Linked DNA regions of Bacillus pumilus. The protein of the gene in region 1 binds, or shares a complex with, the protein of each later gene. Links are inferred from orthologs where the notes say so. Each region holds a gene or a part of one and is shown in the gene's direction. Other genes may lie near its edges. The genes, in order: trxA and trxB.

What was found.
Region 2: the proteins of trxA (region 1) and trxB are in contact, whole or in part, in a crystal structure (PDB 1F6M), measured with the Escherichia coli proteins. The link is inferred for Bacillus pumilus from one-to-one orthologs.

Annotation. Positions count from the first base shown.
Region 1 is NZ_LT906438.1:2,547,686-2,550,701, reverse strand. What follows is about bases 155-2,835. They hold trxA (thioredoxin), read left to right. Parts: upstream 155-1,178; coding sequence 1,179-1,493; downstream 1,494-2,835. Other genes in these bases: uvrC (excinuclease ABC subunit UvrC), read left to right, coding at 1,633-2,835; CKW02_RS13130 (alpha-N-arabinofuranosidase), read left to right, coding at 155-933. Outside these bases: more of CKW02_RS13130, read left to right, coding at 1-154; more of uvrC, read left to right, coding at 2,836-3,016. UniProt on the Escherichia coli protein: Participates in various redox reactions through the reversible oxidation of its active center dithiol to a disulfide and catalyzes dithiol-disulfide exchange reactions.
Region 2 is NZ_LT906438.1:3,242,316-3,245,579, reverse strand. The notes cover bases 257-3,185. They hold trxB (thioredoxin-disulfide reductase), read left to right. Parts: upstream 257-1,210; coding sequence 1,211-2,161; downstream 2,162-3,185. Other genes in these bases: rapZ (RNase adapter RapZ), read left to right, coding at 3,023-3,185; CKW02_RS17020 (8-oxo-dGTP diphosphatase), read left to right, coding at 2,519-2,983; CKW02_RS17030 (C40 family peptidase), read left to right, coding at 257-977. In the rest of the region: more of CKW02_RS17030, read left to right, coding at 1-256; more of rapZ, read left to right, coding at 3,186-3,264.

The DNA of each region.
Region 1 (3,016 bases):
GAATACTATGCCGATTTATATAAACGATATCAAACGTATGTGAGAGAGTTTGCAGGTCAATCCATATACAAAATTGCGTGCGGAGCCAATTCAAATGATGTGAATTGGACAAAAGTATTAATGGAGCGCGCCGCACCTTGGATAGATGGACTCAGTTTGCATTACTACACTGTACCTGGTACGTGGGAGAAGAAAGGGTCAGCGACTGAATTTGATGAAGATGAATGGTTTATTACGTTGAAAAAAGCCTATGAGATGGAACGGCTTGTCGTGGATCATGGAGAGATCATGGATCGTTATGACCCAGACAAGCGAATCGGGATGATCATTGATGAATGGGGGACATGGTATGACCCAGAACCAGGAACAAATCCAGGGTTTTTGTATCAGCAAAACACACTAAGAGACGCACTTGTTTGTGCCCTTCATTTTCATATCTTTCATCGTCATTGCCAGCGGATTCATATGGCGAATATTGCCCAGACGGTCAATGTTCTGCAAGCAATGGTGTTAACGGAAGACGAAAAGATGCTTCTGACGCCTACGTATCATGTGTTTCACATGTTTCAAGTGCATAAAGAGGAAGAAGCACTTGAAGTGGAGTTCGTGTCAACGTTTTATGAACGCAGTGGAGAAAAAATACCTCAGGTTAGTGTGTCAGCTTCGCGTTCGTCAGATAAGATGCATATTAGCTTCTGTCACCTGAATCCGCATGAACAAAACGAAGTATCCCTTGCCATTGAAGGTGTGGATGCAGAAACGAAAGTCACGGGCCGCGTGCTGACAGCAAACCGCATGAATGCGCACAACACATTTGATGATCCTCATGCTGTCCAGCCAGCAGAGTTTCAGCAATTTGCTGTAAAACCCGGTGAGTTGAGCATAGAGCTGCCGCCAATGTCTGTGGTGATGGTTACGATTGATCTCGCTTGATCGCATATTTAGATGTTTGATGAGCAGGATGTTGGGGCATCATACATTGTAAACGAAGCGGAAAGGGAGTTATTTATATGCTTAGAACGATTCTCATGATTATCGGTGCAATTGTTGTCATTGGTGCGATTGTACGGTTTGTTTTTTAATTCATTTCATAAAAAATGATTCGTAAGCATTTCATTCGCAAGTCACATTGGTAGATGCTATACTAAAAAGCATAATTTACATTGGAGGAATGAATAATGGCAATCGTAAAAGCTACTGACGCAACATTTTCACAAGAAACTGCAGAAGGTGTTGTTATTGCGGACTTTTGGGCACCATGGTGCGGACCTTGTAAAATGATTGCTCCAGTTCTTGAAGAACTTGATCAAGAAATGGGCGATAAAATGAAAATTGTAAAAATTGATGTAGACGATAACCAAGAAACTGCTGGTAAATACGGCGTGATGAGTATCCCAACACTTCTTGTTTTAAAAGACGGTGAAGTGGTAGAAACTTCTGTTGGTTTCAAACCAAAAGAAGCACTTGCTGAGCTTGTTAACAAACATCTATAAACCTGTCTATGCCCAATCGGCATACTCACTAAAGCGGTTCTCGTAAAGACGAGAGCCGCTTTTCTTTCAACATGGTATAAAACAAATGTTCGTGATACACTAGAAGGAGTGAAAGAGGAAAACAAGGACGGATGAAAAGATGAACAAACTGATCAAAGAAAAGCTATCGGTCTTGCCAGATCAACCAGGCTGCTATTTAATGAAAGATCGGCAAAATACAGTCATTTATGTGGGGAAGGCAAAGGTCTTAAAAAATAGAGTACGCTCTTATTTCACTGGATCTCATGACGCCAAAACGCAGCGGCTTGTCAGTGAAATTGAGGACTTTGAATACATTGTCACCTCTTCTAATATCGAGGCACTCATTTTAGAGCTAAATTTAATCAAAAAATACGACCCAAAATACAATGTCATGCTCAAGGATGACAAAACGTATCCTTTTATTAAAATTACGAATGAACGGCATCCTAAGCTGATCGTCACCCGTCATGTGAAAAAGGACAAAGGGAAATATTTCGGACCATACCCGAACGTACAGGCAGCACGTGAAACGAAAAAACTGCTCGACCGTTTATATCCTCTCAGAAAATGTGCCACCCTCCCTGATCGCGTCTGTTTATATTATCATCTTGGACAATGTCTCGCGCCATGTGTGTATGACATTTCTGAAGAAACGAATAAGCAGCTCGTGGACGAAATCATAAGGTTTCTAAACGGAGGACATCAGCAAATCAAAAAAGAACTCACCGAAAAGATGAATGAAGCCGCCGAACAATTAGAGTTCGAACGGGCAAAAGAACTGAGAGACCAAATCGCGTATATCGACTCTACGATGGAAAAGCAGAAAATGACGATGAGCGATTTATCAGATCGAGATGTTTTTGCATATGCCTATGACAAGGGCTGGATGTGTGTCCAGGTCTTCTTCATCAGGCAAGGGAAATTGATTGAACGTGATGTCAGCCTGTTTCCTATGTATCAAGACCCTGAGGAAGAGTTTCTCACATTTATGGGACAATTTTATGCAAAGAACAACCACTTTCTGCCGAAGGAAATTTTGGTGCCAGATAGCGTAGATCAAGAGATGATTGAACAATTGCTTGAGACGAACGTTCATCAGCCGAAAAAAGGAAAGAAAAAGGATTTGCTTTTACTTGCCCATCAAAATGCCAAAATTGCCTTAAAAGAAAAATTTTCGCTCATTGAGCGTGATGAAGAGCGGTCCATTGGTGCAGTGAAGCAGCTTGGAGATGCACTAAATATTTATATGCCTTACCGGATTGAGGCATTTGATAACTCGAATATTCAAGGTGCAGACCCGGTTTCTGCCATGGTCGTCTTTCAGGACGGGAAGCCGTATAAAAAGGAATACCGAAAATACAAAATTAAAACCGTCACAGGTCCAGATGATTATGCATCGATGCGTGAAGTCATTAGAAGGCGATATACCCGCGTGTTAAAGGATGAGCTCCCGCTACCAGATTTGATTTTAATTGACGGAGGAAAGGGACAGATCAATGCAG
Region 2 (3,264 bases), 690 kb from region 1 along the record:
TATTACTAGGAGCGAAAAGCTTTAGCGATTTCATCAGCCGTGCAGGTGCAGTATCTACACTCATCAACGCAGACAGCGAAATCATTAAAGAGCAAGAAAAAGACAAAGCTGAGCTCCAAAAGTCTGAAAACGAATTAAACACAAAGCTTGAAGATGTTCAAAAGACACTTACAAAGCTTGAAACACTTCAAACAGACTTGAATAAACAGCTTGATGAAAAAGACAAGCTATTCAAGCAAGTGAAAGAGCAAAAAGGAAGTGCTTCTTCTCAAATTAGCGAGTTAAACAGTGAGGCTAACAGCATTGCATCTGAAAAAGACGCAACAATCACTGCTCAAAAACAAGCTGAAAAAGAAGCAAGAGAAGCAGCTCAAAAAGCAAAAGAAGAAAAAGTACAAAGACAACAGCAGCGTCAAGCTAGTGTTCAAGCAGAAGACAACAGCTCAACGAACGACAGCAGCTCGTCTTCAAATAACAGTAACAGTGGATCTTCAAACAACAACGATAATAACAACAGCAGTTCACCAAGCAAGAAGCCATCTACTGGCGGTGGATCACCTGTCAGCAGTAACGTAGGCGGAATCGAAGGTGCAATCAGCACAGGTTCTTCCATTGTTGGACAATCTCCATATAAATGGGCTGGTGGCAGATCACAAGCTGATATTGACGCACGTCGTTTTGACTGTTCTTCATTCGTTCGCTGGGCATTTGCATCAGCAGGCATCAACCTTGGACCAGTTGGCGGTACAACAACAGATACGCTTGTAGGTAAAGGAAGAGCTGTAAGTGCATCTGACATGAAACGCGGAGACCTTGTGTTCTTTGATACGTATAAAGTAAATGGACACGTTGGTATTTACTTAGGAAACGGTACATTCTTGAACGATAACAGCTCTCGCGGTGTTTCAGTTGACTCTATGAGCAATGTTTACTGGAAAAAAGCATTCAATGGCGTTGTAAGAAGAGTCGTTGAATAAATCATTACTTACTATATAACCGTAAACAGGCTTCCTTAAACAGCAGTTTAAGGAAGCTTTTTCTTTTTTTGAACATATGAGCAAATGATTCGCTTATTATCCGCAGATTTAATAGGATATGGGTAAGGAATAAAAATAAGAGTGGAATGGATGCTTTCTGTCATGAATGGAAGCATCACCCAAGGGCATTCTAATAAGAAATGCTAGCAGCAATTGAAGAGGGAGTGACAGTTGTGTCAGAAGAAAAAATCTACGATACGATCATCATTGGAGCGGGACCTGCCGGAATGACAGCCGCTGTTTATACATCTCGTGGAAATCTTTCAACATTGATGATTGAAAGAGGGATTCCAGGCGGTCAAATGGCTAATACGGAAGATGTCGAGAACTATCCTGGCTTTGAAAGCATTTTAGGGCCAGAACTTTCAAATAAAATGTTTGACCATGCGAAGAAATTCGGTGCTGAGTATGCATATGGCGATATCAAAGAAATCGTAGACGGTGAAGAGTACAAAATCGTCAAAGCCGGTTCAAAAGAATACAAAGGACGCTCTGTCATTATTGCAGCAGGTGCGGAATACAAAAAAATCGGTGCACCAGGTGAAAAAGAACTTGGCGGTCGAGGCGTCTCTTACTGTGCAGTATGTGACGGTGCTTTCTTTAAAAACAAAGAGCTCGTCGTCATTGGTGGAGGAGACTCTGCGGTAGAAGAGGGTGTGTACCTGACACGCTTTGCGTCAAAAGTAACGATCGTTCATAGACGCGACAAGCTTCGTGCCCAAAGCATTTTACAAGCACGTGCTTTTGATAATGAAAAAATCGACTTCATGTGGAACAAAACCGTTAAACAAATTAATGAAGAAAACGGTAAAGTCGGCAGTGTGACTTTGATTGATACGGTGACTGGTGAAGAAGAAGACTTTAAAACAGATGGCGCCTTTATCTATATCGGAATGCTGCCACTGTCTAAACCATTTGAAAATCTCGGCATTACAAATAAAGAAGGCTACATCGAAACAAACGAAAGAATGGAAACGAGAGTGGAAGGCATTTTCGCCGCTGGTGACATTCGTGAAAAAACACTCCGTCAAATTGTGACAGCAACAGGTGACGGAAGTATTGCCGCACAAAGCGCACAGCATTATGTAGAAGAGCTTGCTGAAAAACTTAAAGCAACGAAATAAAAGGCTGTCGTAAATCCTTAATATAGCGTCATGGGCTTTTAACTGGAATGTAACACGGGTGAAACAATTTTCCGTTATGATAAAACTAGTAATTGACCCCCTTTTATAAGGAATACATGTTTGGCACGGATGAGAATCCGTGTCCTTTTTTTTGCTTAAAATCAGAAATTCATGAGATGTTCACAAATGACGCATGGAGAACCATTGATTGCTGTAAAATAAAGAGTAGAGAAAATGCTCGCCACTTCTTTCAGACGAAATTCGGTCTGTTTTCGGTGAAGAAGGGGCATGTTCATTGTGGACGTCAGGATGAACCTGTATAATAAGTTAAAGACATAAAAGAGTAGGTGACAGCTGATGCAACGAGTAACCAATTGTGTGCTGCATCACGAAGATCAAGTTCTCTTGCTGCAAAAGCCAAGACGAGGCTGGTGGGTAGCGCCGGGCGGAAAAATGGAAAGCGGAGAATCGGTCAAGGATTCAGTCGTTCGAGAGTATAGAGAAGAAACAGGAATTTATATTTTAAATCCACAGTTAAAAGGTGTTTTTACCTTTATCATAAAAGAAGGCGATCAAATCGTTCAAGAGTGGATGATGTTCACCTTTATGGCAGATTCATTTACTGGAAAAAACGTGACAGAGTCAGAGGAAGGCATTTTAAAGTGGCATGAAGTAAAGGATGTGCCGCATTTACCGATGGCACCAGGGGATTCCCATATTCTTGATTTCATGCTAAAGGGAAAAGGACTTCTTCACGGTACTTTTACGTATACACCTGATTTTGAATTGATTGCTTATCGGTTAGATCCTCAAGGAGACTAATACATGAACCGTTTTTATAAAGAAGGAGAGGAAGCAGGCATGAATACGCACAAACAAGAAGATATTCAGCTTGTGATTATTACAGGAATGTCAGGTGCGGGGAAAACCGTTGCCATTCAAAGCTTTGAAGATTTAGGTTACTTCTGTGTAGATAACTTGCCGCCATCACTTTTACCAAAGTTCCTAGAACTCATGAAGGAATCGAATTCGAAGATGAGTAAGGTTGCCCTTGTGATGGATTTGCGCGGACGAGAATTCTTTGACAGCTTGATTGCAGCCTT